2 regions of the Variovorax sp. CCNWLW225 genome follow, and region 2 is predicted to be linked to the other one. Evidence: predicted binding sites of a transcription regulator. Region 2 holds the regulator's gene; the other holds the start of a gene.
The links. The regulator HrcA, encoded in region 2, represses chaperone genes, less so after heat shock. The targets are predictions, from matches to a motif close to TTAGCACTCNNNNNNNNNGAGTGCTAA.
Positions count from the first base shown of each region.

Region 1: V9L20_RS18680 (co-chaperone GroES) is a predicted target of HrcA. The motif match lies at 3,998-4,024, and genes of this name have one in related genera.

Region 1 covers NZ_JBBCBV010000012.1:2,384-14,276, forward strand. Annotated here, with positions in the region: gene V9L20_RS18665 (AraC family transcriptional regulator) at 1-353, shown strand, start outside; gene xylB (xylulokinase) at 401-1,870, shown strand; gene groL (chaperonin GroEL) at 1,942-3,594, opposite strand; gene V9L20_RS18680 (co-chaperone GroES) at 3,625-3,915, opposite strand; gene V9L20_RS18685 (DUF4198 domain-containing protein) at 4,084-4,830, opposite strand; gene V9L20_RS18690 (TonB-dependent siderophore receptor) at 4,830-6,938, opposite strand; gene V9L20_RS18695 (phospholipase D family protein) at 7,045-8,649, opposite strand; gene V9L20_RS18700 (TonB-dependent siderophore receptor) at 8,823-10,925, shown strand; gene V9L20_RS18705 (PepSY-associated TM helix domain-containing protein) at 10,959-11,893, shown strand, end outside.
Region 2 covers NZ_JBBCBV010000024.1:4,296-16,188, forward strand. Annotated here, with positions in the region: gene V9L20_RS24670 (PP2C family protein-serine/threonine phosphatase) at 1-165, opposite strand, end outside; gene V9L20_RS24675 (serine/threonine protein kinase) at 162-1,169, opposite strand; gene V9L20_RS24680 (YicC/YloC family endoribonuclease) at 1,261-2,175, shown strand; gene gmk (guanylate kinase) at 2,184-2,804, shown strand; gene rpoZ (DNA-directed RNA polymerase subunit omega) at 2,836-3,039, shown strand; gene V9L20_RS24695 (RelA/SpoT family protein) at 3,133-5,388, shown strand; gene greB (transcription elongation factor GreB) at 5,414-5,992, opposite strand; gene V9L20_RS24705 (hypothetical protein) at 6,136-6,585, opposite strand; gene V9L20_RS24710 (hypothetical protein) at 6,777-7,040, shown strand; tRNA gene V9L20_RS24715 (tRNA-Arg) at 7,091-7,167, opposite strand; tRNA gene V9L20_RS24720 (tRNA-Ile) at 7,231-7,307, opposite strand; gene hrcA (heat-inducible transcriptional repressor HrcA) at 7,340-8,347, opposite strand; gene V9L20_RS24730 (NAD kinase) at 8,376-9,287, shown strand; gene recN (DNA repair protein RecN) at 9,289-10,968, shown strand; gene rapZ (RNase adapter RapZ) at 10,968-11,843, shown strand; gene mutY (A/G-specific adenine glycosylase) at 11,872-11,893, opposite strand, start outside.

The DNA.
Region 1 (11,893 bases), on a different contig from region 2:
AAGGCATCGAGGGCGATGCGCAGGTCGACCAGATCAACGACATCGTCAACCGCATCACCGCCAACCTGGCGGAGCCGATTTCCATGTCGGACGTGGCGGCCGAGCTCGGCATGAGCGAGAGCCGCTTCAGCCGCTTCTTCAGGCGTTCCACGGGCAACAGCTTTACCGACTTCGTCAACCGCGTGCGCATCAACAGCGCCTGCCATCTGCTGATGCAGACCGACCACTACGTGACCGACATCTGCTACCAGGTGGGCTTCAACAACGTGGCCAATTTCAACCGGCGTTTTCTCGAAATCAAAGGCATGACGCCGAGCGAATTCAGGCGGCAGGCCGACACGCGGTTCGGCTGAGTTCAAGGCAACAGCCGGCATTCAAGGCGCAATCAGGGAGCACTATCTTGTATCTGGGACTCGACCTCGGCACGTCCGAGCTCAAGGCGCTGCTGCTTGCCGACGATCACCGCATCGTTGGCGTGGCACGCGCAGCACTCACGGTCGAACGGCCGCAACCGCTCTGGTCGGAGCAGGCCCCAAGCCAATGGTGGCAGGCGCTGGAGCAAGTGATGGCCGAGCTGCGGAAGGCGCACCCCGATGCGCTGCGGGCCGTGCGTGGCATCGGCCTGTCGGGCCAGATGCACGGCGCCACGCTGCTCGACGCGGCGGGCGAGGTGCTGCGTCCCGCCATTCTCTGGAACGACGGCCGCAGCGGCGCGCAATGCGAGGCGCTCACGCGCGCGGTAGCGCGGCTGGGCGAAATCGCGGGCAACCTGGCGATGCCCGGTTTTACCGCGCCCAAGCTGCTGTGGGTTCGAGAGCACGAGCCTGAAATCTTCGCTCGGGTGGCGCGCGTGCTGCTGCCGAAAGACTGGCTGCGCTTCATGCTCAGCGGTGAGGCGGTCAGTGAGATGTCCGATGCGGCCGGCACACTGTGGCTCGATGTCGGCGCGCGCGACTGGTCCGACGAACTGCTCGCGGCCACGGGGCTCACGCGAGAGCACATGCCCCGGTTGGTTGAAGGCAGCGAAGTGTCGGCGCAGCTCAAGCCCGAGCTGGCGGCACGCTGGGGCGTGGGCAGCGACTCGGTACTCATCGCTGGCGGCGCCGGCGACAACGCCGCCAGCGCGGTCGGCATGGGGCTGGTGGAGCCGGGCCAGGGCTTTGTGTCGCTCGGCACCTCGGGCGTGGTGTTCGTCTCGACCGACCGCTTTCTGCCCAACCCCGCGCAGGCGATGCATGCGTTCTGCCATGCGCTGCCCAAGCGCTGGCACCAGATGTCGGTGATGCTCTCGGCCGCAAGCGCGGTGAGCTGGGCCGCCAAGACATTCAAGTTTGCCGACGAGGCGGCGCTGCTCGAAGCGGCAGCGTCGGTGGCACCGGCACGGCGCGAGCGTTGCCCGCTGTTCCTGCCGTACCTTTCGGGCGAACGCTCGCCGCACAACAACCCCAATGCGCAGGGCGCGCTGTTCGGCCTGACGCATGCGCACGGTCCGGCGGAAATCGCCTATGCCGTGGTCGAGGGCGTGAGCTTCGGGCTGCGCGACGGCTTCGACACCTTGCGCCTGCCGGCCGACATGCCGCTGCGCGAAGTGGCGCTGGTCGGCGGCGGTGCGCGCAGCGTGTGGTGGGGCCAACTGCTGGCCGACATCTTCCAGGTGCCGCTCACGCTCTATGCAGGCAGCGAGACGGGCGGCGCGCTGGGTGCGGCGCGGCTTGCGTGGCTCGCCGATGGTGGCGCTGTGGCCGAGGTGTGCACGCTGCCGCCGGTCAAGCAGCAACTGGCGCCCTCGGTCGAAGGGAACGGCTCGCACAAGACGCGGCATGCGCGCTTCCAGGTGCTCTACATGGCGCTGCGCGACCAGTTTCGATAAACGTACCGCGCAATAAAAAAGGGCCGCTTGCGCGGCCCTTTTTGTTTTGGTGAGCAGAGCTCAGCCGGGCATTACATGCCCATGCCGCCCATACCACCCATGCCGCCCATGTCGGGCATGCCGCCGCCGGCACCGGCTTCTTCCTTCGGTGCGTCGGCGACCATGGCTTCGGTCGTCAGCAGCAGCGAAGCAACCGATGCTGCGTTCTGCAGCGCGGTGCGGGTCACCTTGGTCGGGTCCAGAATGCCCAGCTCGAGCATGTCGCCGTACGTGTCGTTCGCAGCGTTGAAGCCGTAGTTGCCCTTGCCGGCCAACACAGCGTTCACCACCACCGAGGCTTCGCCGCCGGCGTTGTTCACGATTTCGCGCAGGGGCGCTTCGATCGCCTTGAGCACCAGCTTGATACCGGCGTCCTGGTCGGCGTTGTCGCCCTTCACGCGGTCGCCCACGGCTTGCTTGGCACGCAGCAGAGCCACGCCGCCGCCAGCCACAACGCCTTCTTCCACTGCAGCGCGGGTGGCGTGCAGGGCGTCTTCGACGCGAGCCTTCTTTTCCTTCATTTCGACTTCGGTGGCGGCGCCAACCTTGATCACCGCAACACCGCCGGCCAGCTTGGCCACGCGCTCTTGCAGCTTTTCACGGTCGTAGTCGCTCGTGGCTTCTTCGATCTGCACGCGCACTTGCTTCACGCGGGCTTCGATGTCGGCAGCAGCGCCGGCGCCGTCGATGATGATGGTGTTTTCCTTGCCCACTTCGATGCGCTTGGCTTGGCCCAGGTCGGCCAGCGTCACCTTTTCGAGCGTGAGGCCCACTTCTTCAGCGATGACCTTGCCGCCCGTCAGGATGGCGATGTCTTCCAGCATGGCCTTGCGGCGGTCGCCGAAGCCAGGAGCCTTGACAGCCACGACCTTCAGGATGCCGCGGATCGTGTTCACCACCAGCGTAGCCAGGGCTTCGCCTTCGACTTCTTCGGCAATGATCAGCAGCGGACGGCCAGCCTTGGCAACTTGTTCCAGCGTGGGGAGCAGGTCGCGGATGTTGCTGATCTTCTTGTCGAACAGCAGCACGAACGGGTTGTCGAGCAGCGCCGATTGCTTTTCGGGGTTGTTGATGAAGTAGGGCGACAGGTAGCCGCGGTCGAACTGCATGCCTTCGACGACGTCGAGTTCGCTTTCGAGCGACTTGCCGTCTTCGACAGTGATCACGCCTTCCTTGCCGACCTTGTCCATCGCGTCAGCGATGAGCTTGCCGATGGTTTCGTCGCTGTTGGCCGAGATCGAGCCGACTTGTGCGATTTCCTTCGACGTGGTGGTGGGCTTCGAAGCCTTCTTCAGCTCTTCGACCAGGGCCGTGACGGCCTTGTCGATGCCGCGCTTCAGGTCCATCGGGTTGATGCCGGCGGCCACGTACTTGAAGCCTTCGCGAACGATGGCTTGTGCCAGAACCGTGGCGGTGGTGGTGCCGTCACCAGCGTTGTCGCTGGTCTTCGAGGCCACTTCCTTCACGAGCTGGGCGCCCATGTTCTGGAGCTTGTCCTTGAGTTCGATTTCCTTGGCGACCGACACACCGTCCTTGGTGACGGTGGGGGCGCCGAACGAGCGCTCGAGCACCACGTTGCGGCCCTTGGGGCCCAGGGTCACCTTGACTGCGTTGGCCAGGATGTTGACACCCTCGACCATGCGTGCGCGGGCTTCACCGCCGAAGACTACGTCTTTTGCTGCCATGTTTTATTTCTCCGAAAGGGGATGGATGGATTACTTATCGACGACTGCGAACAGGTCGTCTTCCTTCATGACCAGCAGTTCGTCGCCGCCGACCTTGACGGTCTGGCCGCTGTACTTGCCGAACAGGACGCGGTCGCCGACCTTGACGGTCAGTGCGGTCAGTTCGCCCTTGTCGTTGCGCTTGCCCGGGCCCACGGCCAGGACTTCACCCTGGTCGGGCTTTTCGGCGGCTGCGTCGGGAATGACGATGCCGGAGGCGGTCTTGGTTTCGCTGTCAACACGCTTGACGATCACGCGATCGGCCAAAGGACGAAGTTTCATTGCATCTCCTGGATAAGAAACGGGGTTGTGGTCGGGCGCCGGGCGGGGAGACCGGCGGCCCATCGGCTGGAATCGAGGCTTGTTAGCACTCGTCAGCAGCGAGTGCTAATCATAAGGGCAATCGGTGGAGTTTCAAGGCCCCGGGGCGCAGCCGTCGGCCCCGCTCGCCTATTCCGGCGCGTGCGCAAGCACGAAGGAGAGCGACGCCAGGTGCTCCACCTTGTCGGTCTTCGCAGGATCTTCCGGTGGCGTCGACAGCACGGCGGTGATGACGTTCAGCCCCTGGTTGCGCACCTTGATGACCACGGTGCCGTCGGCGCCGCTTTCGATCGGCTTCGCGTCGGGATCGTTGACGAAGTCGGCCAGCATCAGGGCGCCCGCCACGGGTTTTCCTTTGTAGAGCACGCGCAGGCGCAGGTCTTGGCCGAGCTTTTCGGGCAGCGTGGAATCGACCGGGACGATCTGCAGCGTGTGCCCTGGCAACGGCGGCAAAGCACCGCGCAGCGGGCTGCGCAGATGCACCGCGTATTTGAGGTTGTGGCCGCTGGTGAGCGCGCCCGGAACTTCGTCCTTGCCCTTCTTGAGCCATTTGCCTTCCGGCGTCTTGCTCCAGGTGCCGTTGTCGAGCACGGCTGCGACGATGGCGGGTTTCTCCTTGGTGTCCACCACCAGCAGGCGCCCGCTCACGTCCAATGCCGTCGATACGGGGTTCGCGGACGCGTCGTAGGCGGTGACGGCGGTGATCAGCGGCTGCCGCTTGACCGTGTCCAGATCGTCGGCGCCTTCGCCGTAGATCAGCGCGAGTTCGCCGGAGCGCTGGGCAAACCAGATACCGTGCGCCTGCGCGCCGGCCGAGCAGAGTACGGCCGCCGCCGCGAGGGTGGCCAGGGCGGCAATTCGGTGCGGTTTGCTCATCAGAGGTCCAGTTTCAGGCTGGCGACGACACTGCGTTTCGCGCCTGGGATCACGTACAAATTGCCCCAAGAGGCGGTGTAGAAGTTCTTGTTGAACAGGTTGTGCACGTCGATCGACACGCGCGCGGTCTTGTTGATTTGCCAGTAGCTCACCAGCTTGACGGTGGTGTAGGCCGGCAGGGTGTAGGTGTCGGCGTTGTTGCCCGAGCGGTTGCCGACGTAGTTGATGCCGGCGCCCACGCCATAGCGGCTGCCGTTGGCCAGCGCATCTTCGCGAATGGCAAACAGGCCGGCACTGGTCCTCGGAATGTTCGTGATGCGTGTGCCGGCCGCCAGCGTGGCGTCTTTGGAGATGCGGGCGTCGACGTAGGCGAAATTTCCGCTCACCCGCCAGTTCTTGTCGATCTGGCCATAGACGTCGGCTTCGAAGCCGCTGCTCTTGACTTCGCCGGCGGCCACGGAAAAGCCGGGCGTGTCGCTGGCCGTCAGCACGTTCGTCTTCTTGATGTCGAACACGGCGAAATTGGCGCCCAGGCGCTGGTCCCGGGTCTGCAGCTTCACGCCGGCCTCGAGGGCGGTGGAGTGCTGCGGATCGAATGCGCGGCCGTTCTTGTCGGTGCCGCTGTTGCCGCGAAACGACTTGCCGGCAGACACATACCAGGAGCTCCAGTCGTTCGGCAGATAGGTCAGGCCGGCGCGCGGCGAAACGGCATCGTGCTTCTGGGCACTGTTGCGGTTTGCGACACGGTCCTCGATGCTCTGCCTGTAATGGTCGTAGCGGGCGCCCACCAGCAGCTTCCATTGCGGCGAAAGGCTGATCTGGTCCTGCACGAATACGGCGCTCGCGCGCTGGTGCTCGTCTGTACTGGAGGTGAGCGACGTGAGCGGCGGCTGGGGCTTTCCATACACCGGCTGGTAGATATCGATCGGGTAGTTCCCGGAGCGAAGGATCTCGGTGTTCATCCACAGCCTGGAGGCTTCCACGCCGATGAGCAGCGTGTGGCCCAAGGTGCCGGTCGTGAACTTTCCTTCCAGTTCCGCCTGGAAGGCGGTGTCGCGCGACGGCAGCTGGCGCCACGTGGCGCGGCGGTTCAGCGTCCGGTTGTCGGCCGCGAGCGATGTCGCTTCGGTGTAGTTACCGGAAAAGGTGCTTTCCTTGTAGCTCGCACCCACGCGCGCGCGCCAGTTGTCCGACAACTGGCGGTCCAGCGTGAGCTGGTGCGTATTGCTGGTGAGCGTCATGTTGCCGTCGCCGGGCTCGTTGAGCACGCGGTCGCGGGGCAGGGTGCCGAGCACGCCGCGCACGTTGATCAGCCCGCGGTCCAGCGGCGTCTTCGAACGCAGGAACTCGGACTCGTAGTTGAGCACCGTCTTGTCATCGATCACCCAGGTCAGCGCCGGCGCCACCAGGGTGCGCCGGTTGCTCAGCAGGTCGCTGCGGCTGTCGCCTTCCTCCACCGCCATGTTCAGGCGGTAGGCCACGCTGCGGCCCAGCGCGCCGGTGCTGTCCAGCGTACTGCGGCGCAGGCCCTGGCTGCCGATGCTGAAGTCGGCCGTGTTGCGGCGCGTGAACTCCGGCTTCTTGGTGACGATGTTGATGGTGCCGCCGGGCTCGCTGCTGCCGTAGACGGCCGAGGCAGGGCCCTTCAGGAATTCGAAGCGCTCGACGGTGGCGGTGTCGCGCGGCGGGTTGTAGCCGCGGGAGCCGGGAAAGCCGTTGACCAGAAACCCCATGTCGGTGCTGCTGAAGCCGCGAATACCGAAGTTGTCCCAGGTGCCGCCGAAGTCATTGAGGCGCGTGATGCCGCTCACAAAATCCACCGTGTCGGCCAAGCGCCTCGCACCCATGTCTTCGATCAACTGGCTGGAGATGATGCGTACCGATTGCGGCACCTCCCGCACCGGCGTGCTGGTGCGCGTGGCGCCGCTGCTGGTCGTGGGGTTGTAGCCGCCGGATTCCGGCTCGGCCACCACATGCACTTCGGGCAGCGATGCGCTCGCAGGGTCTGACGGTGCGCTGGCGGTGCCTTGTGCTGTGGAGAGTGAAGAAATGGAAGCGAGGGGGAGCAAGGCGAAGGCGATGCGTGACGACCGGGTGCGAAATCCCATTGAGAACTTTGTAGTGCGTTTGAGTGGAGTTATTGAGAACAAATCTCATTCCCCATTGTAGGCGGCGTGGATGGCCGCCCTTGGCCACCGCAGCCTCTGCAGCGCGCTACAGCTGGTCTGTCGGCACGAACCAGGAGAACAGCAGCAGCTGCAGGCGCGTGAGCAGGCTGGAGTCCGGCTCGCTGTCGAGCACCTCGTTGTCCACATCGCCGGTGCCGATCCATTGCACGTTCTCGCCGTCAGGCATGAGCACCACGCGGTAAACACCTTCGATGTCGTCCAACTGATAGGCGTACAGCAGCGCCTGGCTCAATTCGAAGCTGCGCACGCGAACGCCGAACTCGGTGTTCAGCCGCGCCGAGCGGGGATCGAGGTTCATCGAGCCGAGCAGCACCCATTCCCGGTCGACCAGGGCAAGCTTGGCGTGAAGGCGCCCGCGCGCTTTCTTCAGCAGCGTGCGGAACTGGCGGTTGCGCTTGAGCTGCTGGGTACTCACCTCGTACAGGTTCACGCCCAGCTTCAGCATGTCGACGCGGTAGCGGTTGTAGTTGATGTTCACCAGCGGCTCGTCGCTGTCGGCCAGCGAATTGGTGATGACGCTGATGCGCACGCCGCGCGCCCGGCCTTCCCGGATGCGCGCCATGCCGTCTTCCCCCGGGATGAAGTAGGGCGAAATCACCACCACGTCCGAGCGCGCGCTCGCGGTCATTTCATGGAACCGCGCCGCAAGCGATTCGGCCGGCGATGCAAGAGTGCCCAGCGCCTTGTTGGGGCTGTCCGCTGCGGCATGGGCTTCGGCCCGCATCCACTTCACCCGGCCGATGTCGGCAAGCTGCGTGCCGAGCGGCGCGTCGCCCAGCAGGTCGGTGCCGGCAAGAGGGGCGGGCGGCGGCGCATGGATGGGCGAAGTGGCGGCTTCGAGCTCCGCTTTCAGCAATTCCGGGCTGTCGCTGGCGCCGGCAATCCGCTGGAGCGGGTAGACCACGTCGCTGTTCCAGTAGGTGTCGAAGATGCGCGCCGCCTCCGGCACCACGGGCCCGGCCATGATCAGTTCGAAATCGATGAAGTTGGCGCCTTCGCTGCGCAGGAAATACTCGTCGGCCAGGTTGCGCCCGCCGGCAATCGCCATCGCGCCGTCGGCCACGAAGAGCTTGTTGTGCATGCGGTGGTTGAGCCGGCGAAAGTCGGCGAAGAACTCGATCCACCGCGTGGCCGAGTGGTCGCGGGCGTTCACGAACGGGTTGAACAGGCGGACCTCGGCATTGGGCTCCGCGGCAAGTCCGAGCAGCAGGCGGTCCATGCCGGCGGTATAAAAATCGTCGAGCAGCAGGCGCACCCGTACGCCGCGACGGGCGGCATCGCGCATTTCGCGCAACAGCAGGCGGCCGGTCTTGTCGTTGCCGAGCTGGTAGGTCTGCACGTCCAGCGAGGCTTGCGCCTGACGCATCAGCTCGAAACGGGCGTCGAGCGCAAAAGAGGCCTCGACCAGCGGGCGGATGCTGGAAAGCCCGTCCTGCTGCGCTGCGCTCAGGTCTGCAGCAGCCCGGCCTAGCATGGTGGCGGGAGAGGCCGCGATCGACAGCGTCGGCGGCTCGGGTGCGCGAGGGGGAAGACCGGCACAGCCCGCCAGAACGAGCGCGAGTCCGGAGCCGATCAGCCACAGAGCCGGACCGCGCAGCGCGGAAAACGAGAGTGCAATGAGCTTGAGCATGAGACCGGCCGTAGCACGGGACGTGCGGGCGGGATCGTAGCCGCTTTGGTTGCCACCACGCCGGCCATCCATGGCGTAACGCCCCTCGCTGCTCTCGGGAAATTGAAACAAATGAGACTTTATAACTATTAGAATACGAATCGTTCTTAATAATGTTTCGGAGTGGAGCAGGAATGACGAGGTTGATGGCGGGGCGCAAAGTCGCATCGGTGCTGGCAGGATGCATGGCAATTTATGTGCATCAGCAGGTTTTGGCCCAGGCCCCGGCGCCCGGCGCGTTGCCGGAAATCAGGGTGGATGCAAGCGCAGAGGCCGAAACCGCGACTTCGCCGGTGATCGGCTATCGCGCGAGGAATGCCGCCACCGCCACCAAGACCGACACGCCGCTTTCCGAAACGCCCCAGTCCGTGACCGTGGTCACGCGCGACCAGATGGTGGACCAGGGCGCGGGCAATCTGCAGGACGCGCTCAACTACGCGGCCGGCGTGCGCTCCGATGCCTACGGCCTCGACTCGCGGACCGACTCCGTGCGCATTCGGGGCGCTTCGCCCGACATTTACCTGGACGGCCTGCGCCAGGCCTACGGCTACTACACCAGCACCACGCGCACCGAGCCCTACACGCTGGAGCGGCTCGAAGTGCTGCGCGGCCCGTCGGGCATGCTGTTCGGCGCCGGCACCGCCGCGGGCGTGGTCAACATGGTGAGCAAGCGGCCGCTGCAAGAAGCGCAGCGCGAAGTGGGTGTGCAGTTCGGCAGCTTCGGCCGCAAGCAGGTCCAGGCCGACCTGACCGGTCCGCTGAATGCGGACGGCTCGCTGTCTTACCGGTTGATTGCATTGCAGCGCAAGTCGGACACGCAGGTTGACTACGTGCCCGACGACCGCAGCGTCATTGCGCCGTCGTTGACCTGGCGGCCGAGCGCGGCAACCTCGCTCACGCTGCAAGGCCTGTATCAAAAGGACAAGAGCGGCAGCAGCTCGCAATTCTTCCCGTGGGCAGGCACGTTGCTGCCCAACCCGAGCGGACGCATTCCCACCAGCCGCTTCATCGGCGAGCCGGGCTTCGACTACTACGACAGCGAGCGCAAGACCTTCGGCTGGCAGTTCGAGCACAAGTTCAACGAGAACTGGACCCTGCGGCAGAACTTCCGCTATGCGCAAAACGAAAACGACAACCGCTACCACTACGGCGCGGCCTTCAGCGGGGCCGAGAGCTGGGACGCGACGGACCCGATCTTCAGGCGCGTGCTGGGCCGCTACTACGACAGCTACCTGACGCGCAACCGCACGCAGACGCTCGACAACCATGTCGAAGGACATTTCCAGACCGGCGCGCTCAAGCACACGCTGCTTGTGGGCGCGGACTTCGCGCGCCAGCGCGAAAACGTCTGGGGCGGCACCACGTACGACACCATCGACGCCTATGCGCCTGTGTATGGCCACGTCGACATGCCCATTCGCGATGCGCGGCCGCGCACCCGCCAGCGCCAGAACGGCTTCTACCTGCAGGACCAGATGAAGCTCGACAACTGGATCTTCGTGGCGGGCCTGCGCCACGACAAGGCCGTTTCGAGCGCGGAAGGCAGCGACGCCGAGAAGAGCAGCGCAACCACCAAGCGGTTTGGCGTGATGTACGCCATGCCTTCGGGCTGGTCTCCGTACCTGAGCTACAGCGAGTCGTTCACGCCACAGTCGCCGCGCAACGGGCAGATCTTCTCGCCCCTGCGCGGTGAGCAGTGGGAAGCCGGCGTGAAGTACGAGCCGAAGGACCGCGCGCTTGCGTTCAGCGCGGCGGTGTACGACCTGCGCGAGAAGAACCAGATCACTTCGCCGTCGCCCAACGTGTACACGCAGGTCGGCAAGACCAAGACCCAGGGCCTCGAACTCGAAGCCAAGGGTTCGATCGGCTCGAACCTCGACCTGATCGCGCACTACAACTACACCGATGCGGACGAACTGATCGAGGGCCTGCCCAAGCACCAGGCGAGCGTCTGGGCCAAGTACCGCTTCTCGATTGGTGGTCTCAGCGGGTTCTCGGCCGGCGCGGGCGTGCGCATGATGAGTTCGTTCCGCGACCTGCAGTCCGGCGCGGGTCCACGGGTGCCGGGGGTGACGTTGCTCGATGCCGTCTTTGCCTACGAAAATGCCAACTGGCGCTATGCGCTCAACATCAACAACCTGACGGACAAGGTCTACTTCAGCACCTGCCTTTCGCGCGGTGACTGCTGGTACGGCTCGCGCCGCAGCGTGGTGGCAAGCGCAACCTACCGCTTTTGATAATTCTCTTTCGATGGGAGCAGTGACGACATGATGAACAGCCGAAAGATCAAGACCTGGGCCTGGGTACACAAGTGGAGCAGCCTTGTGTGCACCGTGTTCATGCTGCTGCTGTGCATCACGGGCCTGCCGCTGATCTTTCATCACGAGATCGGCCATCTTCTGGGCACCGAGGTCGAAGCGCCCAAGATGCCCGCGGACACGCCGCGCGTGAGCCTGGACCGCGTGCTCGAGACGGCGCGCGCCAAGCACCCCGACCGCGTGGTGCAGTTCGTCTCGCAGCCCGAGGACGACGACGGCCTCTGGCTCGTCACGCTCACGCCCACGCCTGAACCCACCGAAGACTTCAAGTCGGTCGCCATCGATGCGCGCACCGGCGTCGTGCTGGCACAGCCCAAGTTCGACGAGGGCTTCATGTACGTGATGTTCAAGCTGCACGTCGACCTGTTCGCAGGGCTGGCGGGCAAGCTCTTCCTGGGCTTCATGGGCTTGCTGCTGCTTGTGGCCATCGTTTCCGGGGTGGTGCTTTATGCGCCTTTCATGCGCAAGCTCGACTTCGGCACGGTGCGGCGCGAGAAGCGGCCACGCCTCAAGTGGCTCGACCTGCACAACCTGCTGGGTATCGTCACGCTGGTGTGGCTGTTCGTGGTGGGCTCCACCGGCATGATCAACACCTGGGCCGACCTGATCATCAAGTACTGGCAGTACGACCAGCTCAGCACGCTGCTTGCGCCTTACAAGAACGAGCCGACCGTACCCGCAGCCGAGCGCGGATCGGTGCAGCGTTCGATGGAAGTCGCGCTGAAGCAGGCGCCCGACATGAAGCTGTCTTTCATCGCGTTCCCGGGCACTTCGTTCTCGAGCCCGCACCACACCACCTTCTTCCTGCGCGGCAACGAGCCCTTCACCTCGAAGCTGCTGAAGCCGGTACTGGTCGATGCGAAGACCACACAGGTGACCGCCTCGCC
Region 2 (11,893 bases):
AATGGTCTGCAATGCGAGCTGGGCCGCAACCTCGCCCTCGGGATGGCCGCCCATGCCGTCGGCCAGCACAAACAGGCCGGACTCCCGCGTGTAGCAATAGCCCATGCGGTCTTCGTTCTTGAGGCGGCCGCCTTTGCGGCTGACCTGGAATACCGAGAATTTCATGCCGGACGGGTGGTAGGTGCCGCGGCCCTGGGCAGGGCCTTCTTGTCGAAGGAGCGGATGTTGTCGAATGAAAGCCGCACCTTCTCGCCGACGGTGAGCTTGGTGTAGCGCCGCTCGCCTTCGCGGCTGAGTTCTTTTTGCAGCGCAAAGACCGACTGCGGGCGGGAGAGCGGGTCGAGCGACATGCACCATTCAACCACTTCGATGAGGTTGTCGGAGTACACGCCGCGCAGGCGCGACAGCGACAGGCTGAGCCGGTCTTTCTCGATGCGGCGCGGCGCGTCGTTGGGCGGGTAGCCCTGCATGCAGGCGTAGATGCAGGCACCAATGGCGTAGATGTCGGTCCAGGGGCCCATGGACGAGTCGCGCCGGTACATCTCGGGGGCGGCAAAGCCGGGGGTGTACATGGGGCGGATGAAAATGCCCTCTTTGCTGAGCACTTCGCGTGCGGCACCAAAGTCGATCAGCACGGCGCGGTCTTCGTCGGTAACAAAGATGTTGGCGGGCTTGATGTCCAGGTGGAGCATCTTGTACTGGTGCACGATGCGAAGGCCGCGCAGAATTTCATCGAAAAGCGAGCGGATGGTCGATTCGCGGAAGACCTTGGGCCGTTTCAGGTCGCGCGCGGTCACCACAAAGTCCTGCAGGGTGGCGCCCTCCAGGTAGTTCATGACCATGTAGACGGTTTCGTTCTCTCTAAAGAAGTTGAGAACGCTGACCACCGAGGCGTGCGAGATTTGCGCGAGCGAGCGGCCTTCTTCGAAAAAGCTCTTCAGGCCGAGCCGGTAGAGGGAGAGCTTTTCGGGGGCGACCTCGGGCGTGAGCTCGCCGGGCCCGCGAGTTGCCAGCGAGGAAGGCAGGTATTCCTTGATGGCAACCTGCTGTCCGCTGGGGTCGATGGCGAGATAGACGACGCCAAACCCGCCTGCTGAAAGCCGGCGAACGATGCGGTAACCGCCAATGACCGTATCGGGCAGCAGGGGCGAAGGCTTGACCTTTGACATAATCCGGGAGTTTCGCCCGAAGGCGATGGTGCGGCAAGCGAACGCCATGCCGACGCCTCGGTGCATACAGCAAAAACCACAGTGAGGCGCAATGCCAGTTTACAGCATGACCGGCTATGCCAGTGGCCAGAACGGCCCCGTTGGCAGCCACTCCGAAGCCGAAGCACGGCCTACCGCCGCAGGCCGACTCGGGGTCGAAATACGCTCGGTCAACAGCCGCTTTCTCGACCTCACCTTCAAACTGCCCGAAGAACTGCGCCAGCATGAAACCGCGCTGCGCGAGCTGCTCACGGGCAAGCTGAAGCGCGGCAAGGTCGAAGTGCGGGCCGCCATCGAAAACACGGCCCAGGGCGGCATTGCCGAGCCCTCGGTCAAGCTGCTGCAGCGGCTGAACGGCGTGCAAGACGGCATCAAGGCCTGGCTGCCGGGCGCCCGCGAACTCAGCGTGGCCGACGTCTTGCGGCTGGCCGGCGGCGACGGCACCACCCGCGGCGACTGGGGCAGCGACCTGCTCGACGTGGCCGGCAAGGCGCTGGAAGCGCTGATGTCCGCCCGCCAACGCGAAGGCGCCCGGCTCGCCAAGATGCTGGAGGCCCATCTGGCCCAGCTGCGCACGCTGGTCGAACAGGCCGGCCCGCTGATTCCTCAACTGGTCGAGCAGCAGCGGGCGCGCTTCCTGGAACGCTGGCAAGAGGCCATGGGCCTGACGGGCGGCACCCTGCCCGAGGCCGCGCAAGACCGGGCGCTGAACGAGGCGACGGCTTTTGCGATTCGCATCGACGTGGCGGAAGAGCTCACGCGCCTCAATTCGCACCTGGACGAGATCGAGCGGCTGCTCAAGAAGGGCGGCGAAATCGGCAAGCGGCTGGACTTCTTGATTCAGGAACTGCACCGCGAGGCCAATACACTGGGCTCCAAGTCCGCAGCGCTGGAGCTCACCCGCATTGGCGTGGACATGAAGGTGCTGATCGAGCAGATGCGCGAACAGGTACAAAACATCGAATGAGCGAGCGAATGGACTATCCGGGCAACATTTTTGTGGTGGCGGCACCCAGCGGTGCCGGCAAATCGAGCCTGGTCAAAGCGCTCATGGAGCTGGACACGGCCGTTCAGCCCTCGGTTTCGCACACCACCCGGCCACCGCGCGGGCAAGAAAAGCACGGCCGGGAGTACTTTTTCACCTCGCCGTCGGAGTTCGACGCCATGATTGCCGCGGACGGCTTCGTGGAATGGGCCCATGTGCACGGCCACCGGTATGGCACCTCCAAAAAGGCCATTGAAGAGCGAATTGCCCAGGGGGCGGACGTCATTCTGGAAATCGACTTCCAGGGCGCGATCCAGATCCGCAAGACCTTTGCCAACGCGGTCATGATTTTCATCCTGCCGCCAAGCTGGGAAGAACTGCGCTCCCGGCTGGAGCGGCGCGGCGAAGACAGCGCCGCCGTCATCGAGCTGCGGCTCAAGAATGCCGCCGAAGAGATGGCCCGGGCGGGGGAATTCGACTTCGTTATAATCAACGAGTTATTTGAGCGCGCGCTTTTCGATCTCAAGGCGATCGTCCACGCTCAGCGGCTTCGGTACTCTGCACAACGCCGCGCACGTGCCGACACATTTGCCGCACTGAACATCCCCTGATTTCCTGCTCACTGACCGAAAGATTCTCATCATGGCCCGCATCACCGTCGAAGATTGTCTGCTTCAGATCCCCAACCGCTTCCAGCTGGTTCTGGCCGCCACCTACCGTGCGCGCATGCTGAGCCAAGGCCATGCGCCCAAGATCGAGAGCAAGAACAAGCCCGCCGTGACCGCCCTGCGCGAGATCGCCGAAGGCAAGATCGGCATTGAAATGCTCAAGAAGGTGCCGGGCTGATCTGACGCAGCCCTGCAACGAAAAGGCACCGCAAAGCGGTGCTTTTTTTACGTCTGGACGCGTCCATACAGCGGTCACGCTAAAGTGGTAGCCATGAGTGCGGTTGCCAAACATCAGTCCCATGCCCCTTCGGGCACGCCAAAGCCGAGCCCGGCGGCGCTGAATGCGGCCGCCGCAAGCTTTGCCGCGCTGACGGCCAGGCTCGATTACCTGAGCCCCGAGGACACCGAGCTGGTCCGCCGCGCCTACCGCTTTGCCGACGAGGCCCACCTGGGCCAGCTGCGCAACAGCGGCGAGCCCTACATTACGCACCCGATTGCCGTGGCGGCGCAATGTGCCGAATGGAAGCTTGACGCGCAGGCCCTGATGGCCGCCCTGCTGCACGACGCCATCGAAGATTGCGGCGTTACCAAGCCAGAGCTGATCGAACGCTTTGGCGCCCCAGTCGCCGAGCTGGTCGACGGGCTCACCAAGCTGGACAAGCTGCAGTTCAACACGCGCGAAGAAAACCAGGCCGAATCGTTCCGCAAGATGCTTCTGGCCATGGCGCGCGATGTGCGCGTCATTCTTGTGAAGCTGGCCGACCGCACGCACAACATGCGAACGCTGGACGATGCGCCGCGCGAGAAATGGGCTCGCATTTCGCGCGAAACGCTCGAGATCTACGCGCCCATCGCGCACCGGCTCGGGCTGAACCAGACGTATCGCGAACTGCAAGAGCTGTCGTTCCGCCATTTGAAGCCCTGGCGCTACGCCACGTTGTCCAAGGCCGTGGCCAAGGCGCGCGGCCGCCGGCGCGACCTGATCCAGAAGGTGCAGAAAGAGGTCGAAACCGCCTTCTCGGCCGCCGGCATGACGCTGCGGATTGCTGGCCGCGAGAAAACGCTCTATTCCATCTACCGCAAGATGGAAGAAAAGCACCTGAGCTTTGCCCAGGTGACCGACATCTACGGTTTTCGGCTGATCGTGCCGAACGTGATCGCCTGCTACACGGGCCTGGGCATCCTGCACCAGATGTACAAGCCGCTGCCGGGCAAGTTCAAGGACCACATCGCCATTGCCAAGCTCAACGGCTACCAGTCGCTGCACACCACCCTGGTGGGCCCGGCCGGTGTGAACGTGGAGTTTCAGCTGCGCACGGAGGCCATGCACGTGGTGGCCGAATCGGGCGTGGCGGCGCATTGGCTGTACAAGGCCGCCGAGCCCAATGCGGCCAGCAACGACCGGCTGGGCACCAAGTGGCTGCAGTCGCTGCTCGACATCCAGGACGAAACCCGCGACGCGGCCGAGTTCTGGGACCACGTCAAGGTCGACCTGTTTCCCGATGCGGTCTACGTGTTCACGCCCAAGAGCCAGATTCTGGCGCTGCCGCGCGGCGCCACGGTGGTCGACTTTGCCTATGCCATTCACAGCAACATCGGCGACCACACCTCCGCCGCGCGCATCAACGGCGACCAGGTGCCGCTGCGCACTGAACTGAAGAACGGCGACGTGGTCGAGGTGATTACCGCGCCCGTGTCGACGCCCAACCCGGCTTGGCTGGGCTTTGTGCGAACCGGACGCGCGCGCTCCAAGATCCGCCATTATTTGAAGACGCTGGCGCACGCCGAATCCGAAGGCCTCGGCGAAAAGCTGCTCGCGCAGGCGCTGCGTGCCGAAGGCCTCAGCAAGTTGCCGGCCGACGATGCCGAGCATCAGGCGCTGTGGGAAAAGCTGCTGCGCTTTACCGGCAACCGCACCCGCGCCGAACTGCTGACAGACATCGGCTTGGGCAAGCGAATTGCCAGCATCGTCGCCAAGCGGCTCGTGGCCATGCTCTCCGAACTGGGCGAGCGGCCGGATGCGCTGCTACTGAGCCGCGAGCGCTTCATTTCGCACGAAACCATTTCGCAGGGCGCCGTGACGCTGGACGGGAGCGAGAACTCTTCCGTTCGCTTTGCGCTGTGCTGCCGTCCGATTCCGGGCGATGAGATCGTCGGCTACCTTGGGCACGGAGAAGGCTTGGTGGTGCACACCGAAAGCTGCGGCGTCGGCCAACGCCTGCGGCACAAGGACAGCGAGCGCTTTTTCGCAGTCGAATGGGCCGACGAGCCCACCCGTGCTTTCGAAACCGGCGTGGTGATAACCGTGCGCAACGACAAGGGCGTGCTGGCCCGCGTGGCCGCGACGCTGGCGGACGCCGAAGCGGACATCACGCACGTCGAAATGGCCGACGAAACGCCGCAGGATTCAACCGACCTGCGCTTTGTGATTGCCGTGCGTGATCGAAGCCATCTCGACGCGGTGTTGCGTGCGGCGCGGCGAACAGCGTCGGTGCTGACGGCCGCGCGGACGGTTCCCGCGCCCTGAAATTTCGCCTGAAGCAGCGGCGCGCTTACGCCGCAGTGCCTGAACCCGGAGCGGGATAGCTCACAGACAGCAACTCGACCTCATGCGTGCCGCCCGGCGTCACGAGCTTCACCACGTCGCCCTCGCGTGACTTGAGCAAGGCCCTCGCGATAGGCGAAATCCAGCTGACTTGCGATTGGGCGCTGTCCGCTTCGTCGATGCCCAGGATGGTCACGCTGCGCTCGTCGCCGGTTTCATCGGCATAGCGCACCGTGGCGCCAAAGAAAACCTGATCGCTGCCGTGGTGCACCGAGGGGTCGGTCACCTCGGCAATCTCCAGCCGCTTGGTCAGAAAGCGAATGCGCCGATCGATTTCTCGCAGGCGCTTTTTGCCGTAGAGGTAATCGCCATTCTCCGAGCGGTCGCCATTCTTGGCCGCCCAATGCACCGCCTCGACGACCTTGGGGCGCTCTTCGTCCATCAATTGCAGCAATTCGTCGCGCAGCCGGGCATATCCCGCTGGCGTGATGTAGTTCTTGCTTCCGCTGGGCAGCGCCGGGCCGGCGCTTTCGCCGCCGTCGTCGTCTTCGTCGGCGTCGGTTTCCTTGGTGAATGCTTTGCTCAAGGCAAAACCTCCGAATTTAAAAAGGCCCGCAACTTTCATTGCAGGCCTTCATGATGAAGTGCGGCGAACTCCTGAGTCGCCCGTTCAACATATTGTGCCCCGATCCTTGGGGGGCGAGGCCTTGCGTACCGGGCCGGCTTGCTTCACCCCAGGTCGGAGCGCTTGCAGTCGAAAACCACGCTTTGTTCGACGGCGCGCAGCACGGGCACCTTGTTCACGAACGTCACGCCGGCGCTCATCAGGCGCCACTCCGTTGTCTTGAAGAGTTTGAAGAGGCTCGTGGTTTCGACCCCGACCGTCGGGATGGAGTTGAAGACATAGACGGGCTCACCGGACTGGCTTTCTTCCATGTTCACCAGGTCCGCTCTCAGCTTGCCCATGGTTTCCGTGTCTTTCGTCCTGGAGCGAACGACGTCTATGTTGACGGTGCGCGAGTGCTCGTCGATTGAAATCCTGCGGATCGAATTGAGGGACGAGGCGGTTCCGCTGTTTGCGCCCGGAATGCAGGTGATCTTTCCTGCCCAGACCGAACCTGTGGCCAAGGACAGCAAGAAAAGGAGCGGAAATGCGAGTCTTTTTGCGTGAGTACCCATGATTCACTCTAAGCCGTTTCCCCGGCTGGCAGGGTTCGACCTATGTCTTACGGACTAATTGTTACGGTATCAATAAACGTTAACATTTTCGTCTTCACGTGAAATAAGTCACATTCTTAATTCCCGAGGCTTGCTACTGATGAGTTGAACGGGAGAGAAGCTCCGAGCTCTATGGACTCTGGTGGGAAGCAATGGTCACTCAGGTCATTCATAACGCGACCATCACGTTGCAGTTGCCCTACGGTATGAGCGCCAGCGCCGAAGTCGCGGCGCTGCGGGCCGCGGGCATTCCGGTCGACGGGTTGGGCAATGCAACCTCGGGTTATCTGTTCGTGCGGACCACGGGCCGCGGCGACAATCGGACGAACACCTTTCGGTGGTTTGCCACAAGCATCGGCAGCGATCCCATCGATGTGACCACCTTGCCTGGGGGGCCCTCTCTGGCATGCCGATAGGCAAAAGAAAAAGGGTTAGGACACGTTGATGTCCTAACCCTTTAAGAGAGTGGTGCGGCTGGCAGGAATTGAACCCACGACCCCTTGGTTCGTAGCCAAGTACTCTATCCAACTGAGCTACAGCCGCACAGCTATCGATTATAGCATCCATTTTTGGCCCAAACCGGACCAGCTGAGAAATGAATGCAAGTGGTAGGCCGTGATGGGCTTGAACCATCGACCAACGGATTATGAGTCCGCTGCTCTAACCAACTGAGCTAACGGCCCACGAGAGACCCCGATTCTATTCGCCGTGCGCCTTACTTACGGTGGCTCAGCGCGTTGCTGACCAGGCGCGAGGTGATGTCGACGATCTGGATCATGCGCTCGTAAGGCATGCGCGTCGGGCCGATGACGCCCAGGGTGCCCACGACCTGCCCATCGACCTCGTAGTTGGCGCTGACGATGGAAAGCTCTTCGATCGGCACCACCTGGCTCTCGCCGCCGATGAAGATGCGCACGCCCTCTGCCTTGCTCGACACGTCGAGCAACCGCATGAGCTGCGCCTTTTGCTCGAACAGTTCGAAGGCGCGGCGCAGCTGGCCCATGTCGCTGGAGAAGTCGGTCACCGAGAGCAGGTTGCGCTCGCCGGAGATCACAACGTCGTCTTCCTGCGCTTCGGTAAGCACCTCGGAGCTGACCTTGACGGCCGCCTGCATCAGCGCCGCAATCTCGCCGCGCAGCTTTTCGACCTCGGACTGGAGACGGTCGCGCACCTGCTCGATGGTCAGCCCCGCATAGTGGGCGTTGATGTAGTTCGACGCCTCGACCAGTTGCGACTGCGAATAGTCGGCCTCGGGAAAGATCACGCGGTTTTGCACGTCGCCGTCCGGCGAGACGATGATCACCAGCAGCCGCCGCTCGGAAAGCTTCAGGAACTCGATCTGCTTGAACACTGACGCCCGCCGAGGCGCCATGACGACGCCCACGAACTGCGACAGGTTGGACAGCAGGCTGGCCGCGTTGGCTATCACCTTCTGCGGCTGGTCGGGCGCCAGGCTCGGCGCGCTCATCTGCTCGCGCTCGGCAGTGAGCATGGTGTCGACGAAAAGCCGGTAGCCACGTGCTGTGGGAATGCGGCCGGCGGAGGTGTGCGGGCTTGCAATCAGCCCCAGCGCCTCGAGGTCCGACATGACGTTGCGGATGGTCGCGGGCGAAAGGTCCAGCCCCGGCGCGCGCGACAAAGTCCGCGACCCGACCGGTTGGCCTTCGGCGATGTAACGCTCCACCAAAGTCTTGAGGAGCAACTTGGCACGGTCGTCCAGCATTGCAAGATTTTAGTGTTGTAATTTGTACATGACTTCCCGCTTTCGCAACGTCGCCCTGATCGGCAAATACCAGGCTTCAGGCGCCCGGGCGCAAGCGGACGCGCGCGACGGCGTTATGGAAGATATTGGCGCCTTCCTTGAATCGCAAGGGTGCACTGTTTTCGTCGAAAAATCCGCTGCTGCAGAGGCCGCTGCGGACGCCATCGCAGGCGGCCGCTACGAGGCGCTGAGCGTAGAAGAAATCGGGCAGCGCTGCGACCTGGGCCTGGTGGTCGGGGGCGACGGCACCATGCTGGGCATCGGCCGGCAACTGGCGTGCTACGGCATTCCGCTGATCGGCATCAACCGCGGCCGGCTCGGCTTCATCACCGACATTCCGCTCGACAACTACCAGGCCACGCTGATTCCCATGCTGGCCGGCGAGTACGAAGAAGACCACCGCAGTCTCATGCATGCGCAGGTCATGCGCGACGGTGTGTCGGTTTTCGACGCGCTGGCAATGAACGATGTGGTGGTGAACCGCGACTCCACCTCGGGCATGGTCGAGTTGCGGGTTTCGGTGGGCCGGCATTTCGTGGCCAACCAGCGCGCCGACGGGCTGATCATTGCGTCTCCCACGGGCTCGACGGCGTATGCGCTGTCGGCCGGCGGGCCGCTGCTGCACCCGGCGGTGCCAGGGTGGGTTTTGGTACCCATCGCACCGCACACCTTGTCGAACCGCCCGGTGCTGCTGCCCGACGCCGACGAGATCGTGATCGAACTGGTGTCGGGGCGCGGCGCCAGCGCCAATTTCGACATGCAGTCGCTGGCCTCGCTCGCCATTGGCGACCGGGTGGTGGTGCGGCGCTCCGATTTCCGGGTGCGCTTTCTGCACCCGCGCGGCTGGAGCTACTTCGACACGCTGCGCAAGAAACTTCATTGGAACGAAGGGGGCTCCTGAGATGGCGCTGCGACGCATCGCACTGCGCGACTTCGTGATCGTGCGATCACTCGAACTCGACCTGTCCGCCGGTTTTACGGTGCTCACCGGCGAAACCGGCGCGGGCAAATCCATATTGATCGACGCGCTTCAGCTGGCGCTGGGCAACCGCGCCGATGCAGGCGCGGTGCGCGAGGGCGCCGAGCGCCTCGACGTGAGCGCTGAATTCGATGCCGACCCGGCCTTCGCGGCCTGGCTCGACGAAGGCGGATTCGAATCCGGCGACGCTCTGCTGCTGCGCCGCACGGTGGACCTGCAAGGCCGCAGCCGCGGCTGGATCAACGGCAGCCCGGCCACGGCAACGCAGTTGCGGGAGCTCGGCGACCGCCTGCTCGACATTCACGGCCAGCATGCATGGCAAAGCCTGACGCGCCCCGAGGCCGTGCGCGGCCTGCTCGACGCCTATGCCGGCGTGCGCACCGATGCGCTGGACGCGGCGTGGCACAGCTGGCGGCAGGCGATCTCCGCACTCGACAACGCGCGCTCCGCGCAGGATTCTCTGCAGCGCGAGCGTGAACGGCTGCAATGGCAGATTGCCGAAGTGATGAAGCTGGCGCCCGCCGAGGGCGAGTGGGAAGAGCTCTCGACCAACCACGCGCGCATCTCTAACGCGCAGGCGCTGATCGACGCGGCGCAGGGCGCAAGCCAGGCGCTCGAAGACGACGACAACGGCGCCCTGGCGGCGCTCTCGCGCGCGGTGACGCTGCTGCAGAACTGCGAGCACATCGAGCCCGAGTTCCGCGCGCTCGGCGAAGTGCTGGCCTCCAGCGTGGCGCAGGCCTCAGACGCCGCGCATTCGCTGCACGGCTACCTGCGCGACGCAGAGGCCGATCCGCAGCGCCTTGCCGAACTGGACGAGCGCATGGGGTTGTGGATGTCGCTGGCGCGCCGCTACAAGCGCACGCCCGACGACCTGCCCGCGCTGCTGGCGGGATGGCAAGCCGAGTTGAAGGCGTTGGACGCACAAAGCGACCTCGAAGGCCTGGAGCGTGCCGAACAGGCTGCGCAGCAGGCCTACATGAAGGAAGCCAAGGCGCTCGCCAAGTCTCGCAAGCAGGCCGCACCGCGCTTGTCCGAAGCGGTCACACAAGCCATGCAGGGGCTGGGCATGCAGGGCGGCCGCTTCGAGGTCGAACTGCAGCCGCTCGCGCAGCCGGGCCGCGCCGGGCTCGAAGACGTCGCTTTTCTGGTGAGCGGCCATCCGGGCAGCACGCCCCGCCCCATCGGCAAGGTGGCTTCGGGCGGCGAGCTTTCCCGCATTGCCTTGGCCATTGCGGTCACCACGAGCCAGCTTGGCGCCGCGCAAACGCTGATCTTCGACGAGGTCGATGCCGGCGTGGGCGGCGCTGTTGCAGAGACCGTGGGGCGCCTCATGAAGCAGCTCGGGCGCGACCGCCAGGTTCTGGCCGTTACGCACCTGCCGCAAGTGGCTGCGTGCGCCGATCACCACCTGGTGGTGGCCAAGCGCCAGACCGCCGCGGCCGGCCAGGACGGCCCGCGCACCGAAAGCGGCGTTTCGCGCCTGGACGACGAGAACCGCGCCCGGGAAATCGCCCGCATGCTCGGCGGCGAGAAGGTTTCGCACACTTCGCTGGCGCATGCCCGCGAAATGCTGGGCCACAAGACGTCGGCGACGCTGTGATGAACCTCGATCTGGTGCTCATCACCGGCATGTCGGGTTCAGGCAAATCCGTCGCATTGCATGCACTGGAAGACGCGGGCTACTACTGCGTCGACAACCTGCCGCCCGAATTGCTGACGCCGTTCATCGCGCTGCAGCACGAACAGGAAGCCAAGCGCGTTGCCATTGCCATGGACGTGCGCAGCGGCGTGTCGCTGCCGATCGTTCCGCAGCAGCTCGAGGCGCTGCGGCACGACGGTGTTTCGCTGCGTTCGCTGTTTCTCGACGCCACCACCGATGCCCTGCTGCGGCGCTATTCCGAAACCCGCCGGCGGCACCCGCTGTCGCGCCAGGAGGGCCGCACCGACGCGCCCGAGCAGGAGCGGGCGCTGATACAAGCCATTGAACTGGAGCGCGAGCTGCTGGCCGACCTGCGCGACGGCGCCGACGTGATCGACACCAGCCTGATACGGCCGGCGCAGCTCCAGAGCTACATCAAGGCGCTGATTTCTGCGCCGCAAAGCGCGCTGACGCTGGTGTTCGAATCTTTCGCCTTCAAGCGCGGCGTGCCGCTGGACGCCGACTACGTGTTCGACGTGCGCATGCTCCCCAATCCGCATTACGTGCCGACCTTGCGGCCGCTCACCGGCCGCGACGCGCCGGTGGTCGAATGGCTGCGCGAGCACGAAGACGTGGCTCGCATGTACGACGACATCGAGCAGTTTCTTTCGCGCTGGCTCGATGCGCTGGCGCGAGACCACCGCAGCTACGTGACGGTGGCCATCGGCTGCACGGGCGGCCAGCACCGATCGGTTTTCCTGGTCGAACAGCTGGCACGTGCCTTTGGCGCGCGTTGGGGTGCCCTCAAGCGGCACCGCGAGCTGGACGCGATCTGAACTCGCCCATAGCCGGCAGCTTTCGAAGCTAGCCTGCGCTGCTTTCCAGC